Regions from separate parts of the Pseudomonas nunensis genome, predicted to be linked through region 2. Evidence: predicted binding sites of a transcription regulator. Region 2 holds the regulator's gene; each other region holds the start of a gene.
The links. Region 2 encodes sigma-54, which starts transcription at its own class of promoters, with help from an activator protein. Its sites were predicted from a motif close to ANTGGCATNNANNTTGCTNT; they were not measured.
Positions count from the first base shown of each region.

Region 1: the regulator sigma-54 is predicted to act here: its motif matches at 2,652-2,671, upstream of NK667_RS17940 (CmpA/NrtA family ABC transporter substrate-binding protein).
Region 3: the regulator sigma-54 is predicted to act here: its motif matches at 2,446-2,465, upstream of flgB (flagellar basal body rod protein FlgB).

Region 1 covers NZ_CP101125.1:4,136,227-4,142,109, forward strand. Annotated here, with positions in the region: gene rlmKL (bifunctional 23S rRNA (guanine(2069)-N(7))-methyltransferase RlmK/23S rRNA (guanine(2445)-N(2))-methyltransferase RlmL) at 1-509, opposite strand, end outside; gene rmf (ribosome modulation factor) at 1,040-1,255, shown strand; gene NK667_RS17935 (quinone-dependent dihydroorotate dehydrogenase) at 1,540-2,559, opposite strand; gene NK667_RS17940 (CmpA/NrtA family ABC transporter substrate-binding protein) at 2,789-4,000, shown strand; gene NK667_RS17945 (ANTAR domain-containing response regulator) at 4,016-4,591, shown strand; gene NK667_RS17950 (nitrate/nitrite transporter) at 4,923-5,883, shown strand, end outside.
Region 2 covers NZ_CP101125.1:5,178,670-5,184,552, forward strand. Annotated here, with positions in the region: gene NK667_RS22825 (KpsF/GutQ family sugar-phosphate isomerase) at 35-1,009, shown strand; gene NK667_RS22830 (KdsC family phosphatase) at 1,009-1,533, shown strand; gene lptC (LPS export ABC transporter periplasmic protein LptC) at 1,547-2,119, shown strand; gene lptA (lipopolysaccharide transport periplasmic protein LptA) at 2,106-2,654, shown strand; gene lptB (LPS export ABC transporter ATP-binding protein) at 2,654-3,379, shown strand; gene NK667_RS22850 (RNA polymerase factor sigma-54) at 3,564-5,057, shown strand; gene hpf (ribosome hibernation-promoting factor, HPF/YfiA family) at 5,131-5,439, shown strand; gene ptsN (PTS IIA-like nitrogen regulatory protein PtsN) at 5,452-5,883, shown strand, end outside.
Region 3 covers NZ_CP101125.1:667,523-673,405, forward strand. Annotated here, with positions in the region: gene flgA (flagellar basal body P-ring formation chaperone FlgA) at 1-251, opposite strand, end outside; gene NK667_RS03070 (chemotaxis protein CheV) at 337-1,269, shown strand; gene cheR (protein-glutamate O-methyltransferase CheR) at 1,316-2,143, shown strand; gene flgB (flagellar basal body rod protein FlgB) at 2,508-2,915, shown strand; gene flgC (flagellar basal body rod protein FlgC) at 2,919-3,362, shown strand; gene flgD (flagellar hook assembly protein FlgD) at 3,378-4,106, shown strand; gene flgE (flagellar hook protein FlgE) at 4,138-5,469, shown strand; gene NK667_RS03100 (ribonucleoside-diphosphate reductase subunit alpha) at 5,761-5,883, opposite strand, start outside.

The DNA.
Region 1 (5,883 bases), 1.0 Mb from region 2:
TGCAAGCGATAGCCGCGCTGGTGCAGGCTGTGGCCGGACAGGTCGAGGGAGAGGATCGCTTCGCCACGGTCCAGGCGCAGGTGAATGCGCAAATCCGGGTTGAGCTTGTCGATCGACGGACGGTCGCCTTGCGGGGTACGCAGTTTGTCGACGATGGCGTCTTTTACTTTCAAGGCGCCGAAGTGAGTGTTGTCGATGCCCGAGCCGTGGCCGCTGAACTCAACGGCAAGGGTGCCGTCGTTGAGCATGTGGTCTTGCCACTCGATGTCGAGCACGCCGTGGTACAGGTCTTCGGCGTCCTTCATCGGGAAACGCTTGAGCACCAGCAGCACCCGGTTCGCCAGACGCGACCACAGGCACAGGCGATAAGCGGTTTCCATGGTGGCCATGCCGCGCACGGCAGAAGTGTGTTCACGCGCTTCTTCAAGGCCAAGCCCGACGGCTTCCTCGATGAGCAGGCCTTCAAGGCCTTTAGGGCAAGTGAGGAAGATTTCGAATTGATCGGACATTGGAATTTCAGAGCCTTTGGCTAAGTGAACCGACAACGCATTGCCGGTCCGGTTTTCAATCAGGCGCTTTTCTAAAAGAGCGCCCGCGTGGCACGAAGGTGTGCCGTCCCACCCTGACTGCTCGGTTAAAAGAGCTTAGATGCCAGGGCAGATAAAATAGTTGAAGCAACAAAATGTCATAAAGCGACCCTTCGTCGAATAGTACCCCAGCGCAAACGTGGGTCATTCTCACTAAAGGATTAACCTCGTCATACAGCGCGGAGCTGATCATACCGGGGTTTGGCCAATCAACACGGGTCAAACATCGTGTTACTTATGGCCATAGCATCTTTCTGGTTACGTCCTTATGACAAAACGATCATTCCATCAATGTGACGCATTGGTTAGAACTCAACACAGGTTGACGTCGCAACGGCGTCAACACCTTGGCTCGTGACGCCGGCAGCGAGCCGCCAACGGCAGAATTTTTCTGCCAGACCTCGATTGAGGTCAACGCGATAAATACAGTCAACAAGTGAGGGCAACACCCTATGAGAAGACTTAAGCGTGATCCGTTGGAAAGAGCATTTTTACGCGGATATCAATATGGCGTTGGTGGCAAATCCCGTGAGCTTTGCCCATTTACTCTACCGTCGGTACGCCAAGCCTGGATTAACGGCTGGCGCGAAGGACGCGGCGACAACTGGGACGGTATGACCGGCACTGCGGGAATCCATAGACTCAACGAACTTCACGCCGTTGGCTAACAAAGGGCCTGACACTGCAACACAATCATCTGAATACGTAACACATTAACCACGCACGTCCCATCCGGACGGCGGGCTCCGGCCCAGGGGCACCTTCGAGGTGCCCTTTTTTATGTCTGCTCTCCGGCCACCACTCCTGTAGCAGCTGCCGAGCCCCGCGAGGCTGCGTTCGGCGGCGAAGCCGTCGTAAGATCAGATACGCCGTCTCACAGTTACACAGTGGATGCAGGTTTTACGACGGCTTCGCCGCCGAACGCAGCCTCGCAGGCTCGGCAGCTGCTACATCAGCGCAAGGCCGCTATAGCGTCGACCGATTCACGAATCAGCGCCGGGCCTTTATAGATGAAGCCCGAGTAGAGCTGCACCAGACTCGCACCCGCAGCGATTTTCTCAGCCGCGTGCTTGCCTTCAGTGATGCCACCCACCGCGATGATAGGCAACCGGCCGGCCAATTCTGCCGCCAGGACCTTCACGGTGTTGGTGCTCTTGTCGCGAACCGGCGCGCCGGACAGACCGCCCGCCTCGTCACCATGTTCCAGGCCTTCGACGCCGACACGGCTCAGGGTGGTGTTGGTGGCGATCACCGCGTCCATCCCGGTTTCGATCAGCGCTTGTGCGACCTGTGCAGTTTCTTCGTCGGTCATGTCCGGGGCGATCTTGATCGCCAACGGTACGTGCTTGCCGTGACGCAATGCGAGTTCAGCCCGGCGCTGGGCCAGATCGGCGAGCAACTGCTTGAGCGAATCACCGAACTGCAGGCTGCGCAGGCCCGGGGTGTTCGGCGAGCTGACGTTGACCGTCACGTAGCTGGCGTGGGCGTAGACCTTGTCCAGGCAGATCAGGTAATCATCCACCGCCCGTTCAACCGGGGTGTCGAAGTTCTTGCCGATGTTGATGCCGAGCACGCCCTTGTACTTGGCGGCTGCGACGCGAGCCAGAAGGTGATCGACGCCAAGGTTGTTGAACCCCATGCGATTGATGATCGCCTCGGCTTCCGGCAAGCGGAAAATCCGTGGTTTCGGGTTACCTGGTTGCGGACGCGGGGTGATGGTGCCGATTTCGACGAAGCCAAAACCCAACTGGGCAAAACCGTCGATGGCCGCGCCGTTCTTGTCCAGACCAGCCGCCAAACCTACAGGGTTCGGAAACTCCAGGCCCATGACCTTCACCGGCACTTTCGCCGGCGCCTTGCACAGCAAGCCGTTGAGGCCCAAACGCCCGCCCGCGCCGATCAGGTCCAGGGACAGATCGTGGGAGGTTTCCGGGGAAAGTTTGAACAACAGCTGACGGGCCAGGGTGTACATGGGCGGGTTTGACTCCGATGGCGGCGAAATGAGGCGGCGATTATAGCCGGGCATCGGGGTCGCAAGCGAGGCGCACACACAAATCAGCGTTCGATGGCATATGCCTTGCACCAGCATAGGCATCAGCACTCATGCCAACGACGGGATGAGTCGACGGACAATGGCGTCGTCATCCGGTTCTGCTCGCGCGGGGATCTGGGACGACGCTTTTTTTTGCAAGGTGTTAACGATGAATGAAACCACAGCCGGCCCGCTGGCCTGGGTCAACGGCAGCGATGCCCCGGAAAAGTCCGCGATCAATATCGGCTTCATGGCCCTGAGCGACTGCGCCTCGGTGGTGGTCGCCGCCACCCAGGGCTTCGCCCAACCCTATGGCCTGACCATGAACCTCAAGCGCCAGTCGTCTTGGGCCAACCTGCGGGACAAACTGGTCAGCGGCGAACTCGACGCCGCCCACAGCCTCTACGGGCTGATTTACGCGGTACACCTGGGCATCGGCGGCGTCGCGCCCACGGACATGGCGGTGTTGATGGGTCTGAACCAGAACGGGCAGAGCATCAACCTGTCCCACGGCTTGCAAGCGCAGGGGGTGATCAGTCCTGAAGCACTGCACCTTCGCGTGCACCAAACTCGCCCAAAACTGACCTTCGCCCAGACCTTTCCCACCGGCACCCACGCCATGTGGCTGTATTACTGGCTGGCGAGCCAGGGCATTCATCCGTTGCAGGATGTCAACAGCGTGGTGGTGCCGCCGCCGCAAATGGTCGCGCACTTGCAGGCCGGGCGTATCGACGGTTTTTGCGTCGGTGAGCCATGGTGCGCCAGCGCGGTCGATCAGAATCTCGGTTTCACCTTGGCGACGACCCAAAGCATCTGGCCCGATCACCCGGAAAAAGTCCTCGGCTGCACCCGCGCCTTTGTCGAGCAATACCCCAACACCGCCCGGGCGTTGGTGATGGCGATCATCGAAGCCAGCCGTTTTATCGAAGACAGCCAGGAAAACCGTCGCAGCACCGCGCAGTTGTTGAGTGCGCCCGAATATCTCGACGCACCTGTGGAGAGCATCGAACCGCGCCTGCTGGGCGATTACGCCGATGGACTGGGCAATCGCTGGCAAGACCCGCACGCCTTGCGTTTCCATGGCGGCGGCGAGGTCAATCTTCCGTATCTGTCCGATGGCATGTGGTTCATGACCCAATTCCGCCGCTGGGGTTTGCTGCGCGAGGACCCGGATTACCTCGGCGTGGCGCGCAAGGTCCAGCAACTAGACTTGTACCGTGAGGCCGCAACAGCGGTGGGCGTTGCCGCCTGGGGTCAGGAAATGCGCAGCAGCCAGTTGATCGACGGCAAAGTCTGGGATGGTTCGGACCCGGCCGGTTACGCCCGGGGCTTCAAGCTCCACGCCATGAGCGACAGCTCGCCCCTTCTCGCCAGCCGCTGACAGGAGACCGCCCACATGTTGCGAATCCTGCTGATCAACGACACAGCGAAGAAAGTCGGGCGCCTCAAAGCCGCCCTGACCGAGGCCGGGTTCGAGGTAATCGACGAATCCGGCCTGACCATCGACCTGCCCGCACGCGTCGAAACGGTGCGTCCGGACGTGATTCTGATCGATACCGAGTCACCCAGCCGCGATGTGATGGAGCAAGTGGTGCTGGTGACCCGCGACCAACCACGGCCAATCGTGATGTTTACCGATGAGCACGACCCCGGCGTCATGCGCCAGGCGATCAAGTCCGGGGTCAGTGCCTACATCGTCGAAGGCATTCACGCACAGCGTTTACAGCCAATTCTCGACGTGGCCATGGCGCGCTTTGAAAGCGACCAGGCCCTGCGTGCGCAACTGCATGCGCGAGATCAGCAACTGGCCGAGCGCAAGCGCATCGAGCTGGCCAAAGGGCTGTTGATGAAGATGAAGGACTGCAACGAAGAAGAGGCCTACACCCTGATGCGCCGCCAAGCCATGAGCCGCCAGCAGAAGCTGATCCAGGTGGCAGAGCAGATTATTGCCATGGGTGAGTTGTTGGGCTGACGTCCTGCGGAGTCTGTGAGGCCGCCTTCGCGAGCAAGCCCGCTCCCACAGGGGAATGCATTTCAAGTGTGGGAGCGGGCTTGCTCGCGAATGGCCTCGACTCGGACTCCCTGGTTGGCACAAATCTCGCTACGTAATCCACACAGGTAACCAACGGCGGTTGCCCCACCTACGACAAAGACGTCGCTCACCTCATTCGCCCCATGGCGGATCAGGTGGCGGCGTTTTTTTGTTTTGGCCCCTGAGACCGGGGCCGGTGGTGCGGCCGTTGCGGCGCCCCACTTGCAAGCTCATGACTCCTTCTCGAGACGCTTAACAGCTGAGGTGCGCGATGAATTCAAGCTTCTGGAAATCCGGCCATGCCCCGACCCTGTTCGCGGCCTTCCTCTATTTCGACCTGAGCTTCATGGTCTGGTACCTGCTCGGCCCTCTAGCGGTGCAAATCGCCGCCGACCTGCACCTGACCACGCAACAGCGCGGGATGGTGGTGGCCACGCCGATTCTGGCTGGCGCGGTATTGCGCTTTGCGATGGGCCTGCTGGCCGATCGCCTGTCGCCAAAAACCGCCGGGCTGATTGGCCAGGTGATCGTCATCTGCGCACTGTTCGGCGCCTGGAAACTCGGGATCCACAGCTACGAACAGGCGCTGGTGCTGGGGCTGTTCCTCGGCATGGCCGGCGCGTCCTTCGCCGTCGCCCTGCCGCTGGCGTCGCAATGGTATCCGCCAGAGCATCAAGGCAAGGCCATGGGCATCGCCGGTGCCGGTAACTCGGGCACTGTCCTCGCAGCGCTGATCGCCCCGGTATTGGCCGCATCGTTTGGCTGGAGCAATGTGTTCGGCTTCGCCCTGATCCCGCTGATCCTGACCATCATCGTCTTCGCCTGGCTGGCCAAAAACGCCCCGGAACGGCCGAAAGCCAAGTCCATGGCCGACTACCTCAAGGCCTTGGGTGACCGCGACAGCTGGTGGTTCATGTTTTTCTACAGCGTGACCTTCGGTGGTTTCATCGGCCTCGCTAGCGCCCTGCCCGGCTACTTCAACGACCAATATGGCTTGAGCCCGGTCACCGCCGGTTACTACACCGCCGCCTGCGTGTTCGGTGGCAGCCTGATGCGTCCGTTGGGCGGCGCCCTGGCGGATCGTTTTGGTGGCATTCGCACGTTGCTCGGAATGTACACAGTGGCAGCGATCTGCATCGCGGCGGTGGGTTTCAACTTGCCGAGTTCCTACGCGGCGCTGGCTCTTTTCGTCTGCACCATGCTCGGTCTGGGTGCGGGCAACGGCGCGGTGT
Region 2 (5,883 bases):
TCGCCGCCTTTTCATCGGGCTATACGATTCTGACATGAGCCAATCCAGCGACCTGATTCAATCGGCACAACGCACCATCCGCCTCGAAGTGGAAGCCGTAAAAGGCTTGTTGCCCCATATCGACGCAGATTTCGTACGCGCTTGCGAGATGATTCTGGCCAGCAAAGGCCGCGTGGTCGTGCTGGGCATGGGCAAATCCGGCCATATCGGCAACAAGATTGCCGCCACCCTGGCCAGCACCGGCACCACGGCTTTCTTCGTTCACCCGGCTGAAGCCAGCCACGGCGATATGGGCATGATCACCCGCGACGACATTATCCTGGCGCTGTCGAACTCCGGCTCCACCAATGAAATCGTCACCCTGCTGCCGCTGATCAAGCGCCAGGGCATCAAGCTGATCAGCATGACCGGTAATCCAGACTCACCGCTGTCCAAGGCCGCCGAGATCAATCTCAACGTTCACGTGGAGCACGAAGCCTGCCCCCTGAACCTGGCGCCGACCTCCTCGACTACCGCCGCACTGGTGATGGGCGATGCCCTGGCCGTTGCGCTACTGGAGGCGCGCGGCTTTACCGCTGAAGACTTCGCGTTTTCCCATCCGGGCGGCGCGCTGGGCCGACGCCTGCTGCTGAAAGTCGAAACCGTCATGCACGCCGGCGCAGAATTGCCCCAGGTGCAACGTGGCACGCTGCTCAAGGACGCCTTGATGGAAATGACCCGCAAGGGCCTGGGCATGACCGCGATCGTGGAGGCCGACGGCAAATTGGCCGGGATCTTCACCGACGGCGATTTGCGCCGCACCCTCGACCGGACCATCGATATCCACCACACGACCATCGACGAGGTCATGACTGTTCATGGCAAGACCGCCCGGCCCGATATGCTGGCAGCTGAAGCCCTGAAAATCATGGAAGACCATCGAATCAACGCACTGGTAGTCGTCGACAAGGATGACCGCCCGGTAGGCGCGTTCAACCTCTCCGATCTTCTGCGTGCAGGAGTAATGTAATGAGCGACGACCTGCTGCAACGCGGCAAGAACATCAAGCTGGCGGTTTTCGACGTCGACGGCGTCCTCACCGACGGGCGCCTGTACTTCCTCGAAGACGGCAGTGAATTCAAGACTTTCAGCACCCTCGACGGCCAGGGCATCAAGATGTTGATGGCAGCCGGCGTGCAGACCGCTATCATCAGCGGCCGTAAAACCCCGGTAGTCGAACGTCGAGCGAAAAACCTCGGCATTCCACATCTTTACCAGGGTCGCGAAGACAAACTCGTTGTACTTGACGAGCTTCTTGGCCAACTCAACCTAAGCTATGAACAGGTTGCCTACCTCGGTGACGATCTACCGGACCTGCCGGTGATTCGCCGCGTCGGCCTGGGCATGGCGGTGGCCAATGCCGCCAGTTTTGTGCGCGAACACGCCCACGGTGTCACTCTGGCCCGTGGCGGCGAAGGTGCCGCCCGCGAATTCTGCGAACTGATCCTGCGCGCCCAAGGCCGCCTGGATGCGGCCAACGCCGCGTATTTGTGAGCCAATTATGTTTATTCTGAGCAAAAAGTTTCGCAGGTTCATGCTCTTCGGTTGCATCGCTGCGATATTCGCTGCGGTCGGCTACTGGAACATCAGCCCGGAACGCTTCCTCGACAAGCCAGTGGCAAAAGTCGATGAAAGCGCAATCGACTATTACGCACTCAACGCTCACAGCGTTCAGTATCTGCCCGACGGCGGCTTGCAGTACGACCTGACGTCCGACAAGGTCGAGCACCTCAAGGCGACCGACGTGTCGCTGCTGACCAACCCGGACCTGAACATGTATCGCGGCACCGAATTCCCTTGGCATGTCACGAGTTTGCGTGGCGAAGTGAATGCAGACGGCACACAGGTAGAGCTGATCGACTCGGTCCGCATTGCGCGCACCGATGAACAGAAGCGTGAATTGATTGTTACCAGCACCCGTATGACAGTGTTCCCGCAGCAGCAATATGCGCAGACCGACCAACCCGTTAGAATCGACGGCGCTGGCGGTGTATCGACTGGCAACGGAATGAAAGCGTATTTGAAAGAAAGCAGGATACACCTGCTATCGAACGTAAGAGGACAGTATGAGGCTCGTTAAAACTCTCCCTATTTTGCTCAGTCTGGGCGCAGCACTGGGAAGCGTGAGCGCCTGGGCTCTGCCGAACGATCAAGAGCAGCCTATCCGCATTCAGGCCGACGATGCCCAGCTGGACGACAAGAACGGCGTTGCCACCTATAAAGGCGACGTGATCATTACCCAGGGCTCGATGAAGGTCACCGGCAACACCGTGACCATCACCCGCACCCCGGCCGGTGACATCGATGTCGTGACCTCGGTGGGCAACCTTGCCTACTTCGAGCAACTGCAGACCGCTGGCGACTCCAAGCCTGTCCAGGGCTGGGGCGTGACCATCCAGTACCACGCCGCGCAAAACCGCGTCGTGCTGATCGACAAGGCCAAGGTTGTCGACAAAGACAACAACACCACCCAGGGCGAGAAAATCGTCTACGACACGGTCAAGAAACTGGCGAGCGCCGGTCGTGCCACGGGTAACAAGGTCACCGAATCGCGTCCGCGCATTGACATGGTGATCCAGCCGAAGCCGAAAACCGACCAGAAAAAGGCCAATTAATGGCAACCCTGAAAGCTCAGCATCTGGCCAAGAGCTACAAGAGCCGCCAGGTCGTGCGTGATGTCAGCCTGTCTATCGACAGCGGTCAGATCGTCGGCCTGCTGGGCCCGAACGGCGCCGGCAAGACCACCTGTTTCTACATGATCGTCGGCCTGGTACAGGCCGATCAGGGCCGCGTACTGATCGACGACCTGGACGTCAGCCACCAGCCGATGCACGGTCGTGCAAAGGCCGGTATCGGCTATCTTCCGCAGGAAGCGTCGATCTTCCGCAAACTGTCGGTGGCCGACAACATCATGGCCATCCTCGAGACCCGCAAGGAACTCGACAAGGCCGGTCGCCGCAAAGAGCTGGAAAGCCTGCTGCAGGAATTCCACATCAGCCATATCCGCGACAACCTGGGCATGAGCCTGTCCGGTGGTGAACGCCGCCGGGTAGAAATCGCCCGCGCGCTGGCCACCAACCCGAAATTCATCCTGCTCGACGAACCTTTCGCCGGTGTAGACCCGATTTCGGTAGGCGACATCAAACAGATCATCCATCACCTCAAGGCCAAGGGCATTGGCGTGCTGATCACCGACCACAACGTCCGTGAAACCCTGGATATCTGCGAAACCGCCTACATCGTCAACGATGGCCAGCTGATCGCCGAAGGTGACTCTGCCACCATCCTGGCCAACGAACTGGTCAAGGAAGTGTACCTGGGCCATGAGTTCCGCCTTTAAGCACTGAGGTGTCTGGCTGGAAGCCCGAGCGCTTGTATCGATAAAAAATCAACATTTTTTTATTGTTACAGCGCTCTAGGCAAACCCTGCAGTATCGGGCATATAATTTGCTTAAGTTTGGCGCTCCGGCGCCCTGTAGTGGATGGCGCATGCGCGCCGGCGAATAAGGTGTTAAGCCCCTGCCATGAAACCATCGCTAGTCTTGAGAATGGGCCAGCAGCTGACGATGACACCTCAGCTGCAACAGGCCATCCGCCTGCTCCAATTGTCGACCCTGGACCTGCAACAGGAAATCCAGGAGGCCCTGGAGTCCAATCCGATGCTCGAACGCCAGGAAGAAGGCGACGACTTCGATAACGCCGACCCCTTGGCCGACAAAGCCGAACAGCAACCCAACGCCGATGTTTCGGAACCCTCCTACCAGGAAACCGCCCCGACGGTGGATAACCTCGAGGAAGGCGACTGGAACGAGCGCATTCCCAACGAGCTGCCCGTCGATACCGCGTGGGAAGACGTCTACCAGACCAGCGCCAGCAGCCTGCCGAGCAACGATGACGACGAGTGGGATTTCACCACCCGCACATCGGCCGGCGAGAGCCTGCAAAGCCACCTGCTCTGGCAACTCAACCTGGCACCGATGTCCGACACCGATCGCCTGATCGCCGTGACCCTGATCGATTGCATCAACAATCAGGGCTATCTGGACGAAACCCTCGAGGAAATCCTCGAAGCCTTCGATCCGGAACTGGACATCGAACTGGACGAAATCGAAGCCGTCCTGCACCGCATCCAGCAATTCGAACCGGCCGGAATCGGCGCCCGCAACCTGGGCGAATGCCTGTTGCTGCAATTGCGCCAACTGGCCGCCAAGACGCCTTGGCTGGCCGAGGCCAAGCGCCTGGTCACCGATTACATCGACCTGCTCGGCAGCCGCGACTACAGCCAGTTGATGCGCCGCATGAAACTCAAGGAAGATGAACTGCGCCAGGTCATCGAACTGGTCCAGAGCCTGAACCCGCGTCCGGGCTCGCAAATCGAGTCCAGCGAAGCCGAATACGTCGTTCCCGACGTGATCGTGCGCAAGGACAACGAGCGCTGGCTGGTGGAGTTGAACCAGGAGTCGGTGCCACGGCTGCGGGTCAACGCCCAGTACGCCGGTTTCGTACGCCGCGCCGACACCAGCGCCGACAACACCTTCATGCGCAATCAGTTGCAGGAAGCCCGCTGGTTCATCAAGAGCCTGCAAAGCCGCAACGAAACCCTGATGAAAGTGGCCACCCAGATCGTCGAGCACCAACGCGGCTTCCTGGAATACGGCGACGAAGCCATGAAACCGCTGGTCCTGCATGACATCGCCGAAGCAGTGGGCATGCACGAATCGACGATTTCGCGGGTAACTACCCAGAAGTTCATGCATACCCCTCGGGGCATATATGAGCTGAAATACTTTTTCTCCAGCCATGTCAGCACCTCTGAAGGCGGTGAATGCTCGTCCACAGCGATCCGCGCGATCATCAAAAAACTGGTTGCCGCGGAAAATCAGAAAAAGCCGTTGAGTGACAGCAAGATCGCTGGTTTACTGGAGGCACAAGGCATTCAGGTGGCTCGCCGCACCGTCGCCAAGTACCGCGAGTCCCTCGGGATCGCGCCTTCGAGCGAACGCAAGCGGTTGATGTAAGCCACAGCACAGCGTTCCAGTGGCAGGTACCTCTACCTGCCGCTTTATGCACTGGCAACGAAGGAGAAGCTGTATGCAAGTCAACATCAGTGGACACCAACTGGAAGTGACCGAACCCCTGCGCGCCTACATCGGCGAAAAACTCGAACGATTAGAGCGGCATTTCGACAAGATCACCAATGTGCAGGTGACGATGACGGTCGAAAAGCTGAAGCAGAAAATCGAAGCCACCCTGCATATTCCCGGCAGTGAAGTGGTCGCCAACGCGGAACATACCGATATGTACGCGGCGATCGACTCACTTACCGACAAGCTGGATAAACAACTCAAAAAGCATAAGGAAAAGACCCAGAGCCTCCTCCAGGGCGCGACCGGTCGTTAACACTCCCTACCCATGATCCGACTTGAAAATATCCTGACCCCCGGCCGTTCCCTCGTGAACGTGCCGGGCGGCAGTAAAAAGAAAGCCCTCGAGCAAATTGCCAACCTGATCGCCCGGGAAGTGCCGGATCTGGAGATGCAAGATGTCTTCGAGGCTCTGATTGCCCGTGAAAAACTCGGTTCGACCGGTTTTGGCAACGGCATCGCCATCCCCCACTGTCGCCTCAAGGGTTGCAACTCCCCCATCAGCGCCCTGATGCACCTTGATGCACCTATCGATTTCGACGCCATCGACGGCGCCCCGGTTGACTTGCTGTTTGTCCTGCTCGTCCCGCAAGCCGCCACCGATGCGCACCTGGAGTTGCTGCGCCAGATCGCCAGCATGCTCGATCGCAAGGAAGTACGCGAAAAACTGCGCAGTGCCCCGAGCAACGAAGCCTTGTAT
Region 3 (5,883 bases), 2.8 Mb from region 2:
GGCATACGCAGCCGCGGATCGAGCTGCTTGACCTCGATTTCGTAGCGGCCTTCCGTTTGACTGGTGGCCAGATAGTCTTCTACGGTGAATTCAAGAAAGCCCTGAGTGACGCCGATAAGCATGTCAGGCAAGGTAACCGCGTCAGCAACGGCAGGGCTGCCAAGAGGCAACAGGCAAACAGCCGACACCGCGCAAAGCAATTTGCGGTAGTTTGATGTCAGGTGTCGGAAAAATGTCGTTTGTTTGTTCATACGGGTTAAAAAGCAAGCGCCGTGCCGTTTAGTGATGAATGTGCGTCGCAACACAACTTAGCGTTGTTGGTGTAGGAGTCTGGGCATGGCTGGTGTAATGGATTCGGTAAACCAGCGCACGCAACTGGTAGGGCAGAATCGCCTTGAGCTGTTGTTGTTCCGTCTCGACGGCCAGCAGCTGTATGGGATCAACGTGTTCAAGGTTCGTGAGGTGCTGCAATGCCCCAAACTGACTCTGATGCCCAAGTCCAGTCCCGTCGTGTGCGGTGTGGCAAATATTCGTGGGGCGACCATCCCGATCCTTGATCTGGCGATGGCCACCGGTGCCGGTGCACTTAAAGATCAAAGCAATCCCTTCGTGATCATCACGGAGTACAACACCAAGACCCAAGGCTTCCTGGTCCGGTCGGTAGAGCGCATCGTCAACATGAACTGGGAGGAGATCCATCCGCCACCCAAGGGCACGGGACGCGATCATTACCTCACGGCTGTGACTCGGGTCGACAATCAGTTAGTCGAAATCATCGACGTCGAGAAGATCCTCGCGGAGGTGGCGCCGACGCCGGAAGCGATTTCGGTGGGTGTGGTCGATGTCGAAACCCAGCACAAGGCGTTGTCCTTGCGAGTGCTGACGGTCGATGACTCGTCGGTGGCGCGCAAGCAGGTCACGCGTTGCCTGCAAACGATCGGTGTCGAAGTGGTGGCGCTGAACGACGGTCGGCAAGCGCTGGAATACCTGCGCAAACTGGTCGATGAGGGCAAGAAGCCGGAAGAAGAGTTCCTGATGATGATCTCCGACATCGAGATGCCGGAGATGGACGGGTACACCCTGACGGCCGAGATCCGCGCTGACCCACGCATGCAAAAGCTTCATATCATCCTGCATACTTCGTTGTCGGGTGTATTCAATCAGGCGATGGTCAAGAAAGTCGGTGCCGATGACTTCCTTGCCAAATTCCGCCCTGATGACCTGGCATCCCGGGTAGTCGACCGGATCAAAGCAGCAGATATCAGCTAGGGGCCTTTTGCCCTTGGCGTTCAACACGATTTAAGAGGCGGTATCTTTGTCTACGGGTAATTTGGATTTCGAACAGTTCCGGGTCTTCCTGGAAAAAGCCTGTGGCATTTTGCTCGGTGAAAACAAGCAATACCTGGTCTCGAGCCGTCTCAACAAACTGATGGAACAGCAGGGCATCAAATCCCTGGGTGAGCTGGTCCAGCGCATCCAGACCCAGCCGCGCAGTGGTTTGCGCGAGATGGTGGTGGATGCCATGACGACCAACGAAACCCTGTGGTTTCGTGACACCTATCCGTTTGAAGTCTTGAAGAACAAGGTACTGCCCGAAGCGATCAAGGCTGCTCCCGGTCAACGGCTGCGCATCTGGTCGGCGGCGTGTTCGTCGGGTCAGGAACCGTATTCGCTGTCGATGTCGATCGACGAGTTCGAGCGGACCAACATGGGCCAGTTGAAGATGGGCGTGCAGATCGTTGCCACCGACCTGTCCGGCACCATGCTGACCAACTGCAAGACCGGCGAGTACGACAGCCTGGCAATCGGTCGCGGCCTGTCGCCCGAGCGTTTGCAACGTTTCTTCGATCCGAAAGGGCCTGGACGTTGGGCGATCAAGGCGCCGATCAAAAGCCGGGTCGAGTTCCGTTCGTTCAACCTGCTCGATAGCTACGCGGCGCTGGGCAAGTTCGACATCGTGTTCTGCCGCAACGTGCTGATCTACTTCTCCGCCGAGGTGAAGAAAGACATCCTGTTGCGCATCCACAGCACTTTGAAGCCAGGTGGCTATCTGTTCCTCGGCGCGTCCGAAGCGCTGAACGGTTTGCCGGATCACTACCAGATGGTCCAGTGCAGCCCGGGGATCATTTACCAGGCGAAGTGATTCGTTGACGGCATCACAAAAACGGGAGTCCTCAGGGGCTCCCGTTTTTTTATGCCTGCTGATTTCCCACAAACACCGCACTACCTGTAGGAGCGAGGCTTGCCCGCGAAAGCGGCGTGTCAGACAACATCATCATTGACTGTCCCGACGCTTTCGCGGGCAAGCCTCGCTCCTACAATTTGAAACGGTGTTGCCCGTGGGAAAGCGGCAGAAAAGCGGCAGACGGCGGAAACTCGTTGCCGCTTTTCTGGCATTGCCGCCTTGCCGATGCCCGCAAAGCCCCGGTTTACGGCGTTTTTTGAATTGGCACGCCGCTTGCTATGTTCAAGTTACGAAAAATCAGGTCACCCGAAGGTTTCCCGACATGAGCATCAGCTTCGATAAAGCGCTCGGTATCCACGAACAAGCCCTGGGCTTCCGCGCCCAGCGTGCCGAAGTCTTGGCCAACAACATCGCCAACGCCGACACCCCGAACTACAAGGCTCGGGATCTGGACTTCTCCAAAGTGCTTGCCGCACAGAACGAGAAAACCAAGGGCGGTACTTTCGCCTTGAACATGACCAACAGCCGTCATATCGAAGCTGAAGGCCTGGGCAATGGCGACGAGTCGCTGCTGTATCGCACGCCGATGCAACCGTCGATCGACCAGAACACCGTGGACGCTCAACTGGAACAGTCGAACTACGCGGAAAACGCGGTCGGCTTCCAGGCCAGCTTCACCCTGCTCAACAGCAAATTCAAAGGGCTGGTTTCAGCCCTGCGTGGAGAGTAAGTCATGTCCCTTGCCAGTGTTTTCAACATTGCCGGTAGCGGCATGAGTGCCCAGACCACGCGCCTCAACACCGTGGCCTCGAACATCGCCAACGCCGAAACCGTCTCGTCGAGCATCGACCAGACCTATCGCGCCCGTCACCCGGTATTCGCCACCATGTTCCAGGGCGGCCAGAACGGCGGCAGCGATTCGCTGTTCCAGAGCCAGGACGCCGCCGGTCAAGGCGTGCAAGTGCTCGGCGTGGTCGAAGACCAGAGCAACCTTGAAGCGCGTTACGAGCCGAACCATCCGGCGGCCGACGCCAAGGGCTACGTCTACTACCCGAACGTCAACGTCGTGGAAGAAATGGCCGACATGATTTCCGCGAGCCGTTCGTTCCAGACCAACGCCGAAATGATGAACACCGCCAAAACCATGATGCAGAAGGTCCTGACCCTCGGTCAGTGATAAGGGGCGACTCAGATGAGTGTTACCGATTCCACCAGCAGCCTCAGCCTCAACGACATCCTGGCGAACTCTTCCGTTAAATCCAGCAGCTCCACGTCCGGCGGCATTGCCTCCGCGACCAACAGCGCGACGGGCGGCCAGACGTTGGGCAAGGATGCGTTCCTGCAATTGCTGGTGACGCAGCTGAAAAACCAGAACCCGCTGGACCCGCAGGACAACAGTGCGTTCGTCGCCCAGTTGGCCCAGTTCAGCAGCCTGGAAGGCATCACCACGCTTAACAGCACGGTCAGCTCGATTGCCGGCAACTACAGCTCTTCGCAAGCGTTGCAGGCTTCGTCCCTGGTCGGCCGTTCCGTGATCGTGCAGACCAACAACATCCAGGTCGATGATCCGACCAAGGCTGTTACCGGCTCGGTGAACCTGACTTCGTCGATCAGCAGCGGCACGGTGACCATTGCCGACAAAGACGGCAAGACGGTCCGCACCATCGACCTGGGCACCCGCGCGGTCGGCAGTTCCAGCTTCACATGGGATGGCAAGGATTCGAGCGGCAACCCCGTTCCGGTCGGCGCCTACACCATTAAGGCCAGTGCACCGGTCAACGGCACGGCGACGGACCTGGCGGTTTACCTGCCGGCCACCGTCAACAGCGTGACCCTCAGCCAGACCGGCGGCGAGCTGATGCTCAACCTCGCGGGCCTGGGCCCGGTGGCGCTGTCCAAAGTTCAAACCATTGGTATATAGAGCCGACTAACCCGGCACAAAGGAGTGGAATATGTCTTTCAATATCGGCCTTAGCGGTCTCTATGCAGCCAATAAACAACTGGACGTGACCGGCAACAACATCGCCAACGTCGCGACCACCGGTTTCAAATCCTCCCGTACCGAATTTGAAGACGTCTACTCGGCGACCAAGCTCGGCAGCGGCAGCCAAGTGGTCGGCAGCGGTGTGCGCCTGGCCAACGTTTCCCAGCAGTTCACCCAAGGTGACATCAACAACACCGGTAACGTGCTGGACATGGGCATCAACGGCTCGGGTTTCTTCACCCTGAGCAACAACGGTGCGACGTCCTACACCCGTAACGGTACGTTCAAGGTCGACAAGGACGGTTTCATCACCAACACCGATTACACGTCCCGCCTGCAAGGCTACGGCGTGGATGCCAACGGCAAGATCATCAACGGCGTGTTGACTGACTTGAAACTCGACACCTCGAACCTGGCGCCGAAGACCACTTCGACCGTGACTTCGACAATCAACCTGAACTCGACGGCTCCGGTCATCGACGATACTGTCCCGGCTGGCAAGTTCAACCCGACCCTGACGGCGACCTATACCAAGTCGTTCAGCACCCCGATCTATGACAGCCAGGGCAACCAGCACACCATGGATCAGTACATGGTGAAAACCGGTTCCAACACCTGGAAGGTCTACACCCTGGTGGATGGTCGTAACCCGGATGCGACCGGCAGTGATCCAACCGCTGCAGCGACCCCGCCGGTAGCCTCGACGCTGTCGTTCGACACCAATGGTAAACTGACTCAGGTCAGCACTCCGGCACCACCTGGTGCACCGGTCATCAGCAGCGACCTGAAAATGACTAGCTGGGTACCGGGCACTGTGACCAACGGCGTCTGGAAGGCCAACGGCGCGGCAGCCAACCCGGCAGGCGTGACGATCTCCATGGCCAATACCACCCAGTACAACGCAGACACCGCGCGTTCCATCCCGACCCAGGACGGCTACGCCACTGGCCAGATCACCAACCTGACCATCGACGGCACCGGCACCCTGTTCGCCAACTTCAGCAACAACCAGAGCAAGGCCATCGGCCAGGTTGCGCTGGCCAGCTTCACCAACGAACAAGGCCTGCAAGCGATTGGCGGCACCAGCTGGAAAGAGACGTTCGCTTCGGGTATCCCGGGCTACGACGCGCCGGAAACCGGCACTCTGGGTTCTATCCAGTCCAACTCCCTGGAAGAGTCAAACGTCAACCTGACCAACGAACTGGTCAACCTGATCAAGGCGCAGAGCAACTACCAGGCGAACGCCAAGACCATCTCCACCCAGAGCACCATCATGCAGACCATCATTCAGATGACCTGATGCTGGTTGGGTTGTAGCGCTTCACCAAGAGCCCCTCGGAAGAGGGGCTTTTTTATGCCCGGGATTTTGTCCGGGTAAGGATTTTGTGGTGAGCGGGTGGGCCTCTTCGCGGGCAAGCCTCGCTCCTACGGGTTCTACGTCGTGAGCGACACAAACCCTGTAGGAGCGAGGCTCGCCCGCGAAGGCGTCATCCCGGCCAACCCTTTCCCCCAGACAAAAGAAAAACCCCCGACCCGCCAGAGGCGCATCGGGGGTTTCAGGTCAGCGCCTTGCAGCGCCTACCGGCTCAGCTTATTGGCAAGCTTCGCAATCCGGCTCATCGATGGCGCAAGCCTTCGGCACTGGAGCTGGACCGGCTGGAGCAGCCAGGACCGAATCTTCACCGTGGTTGCCGCCGCTGGAAACAGCGTTCAG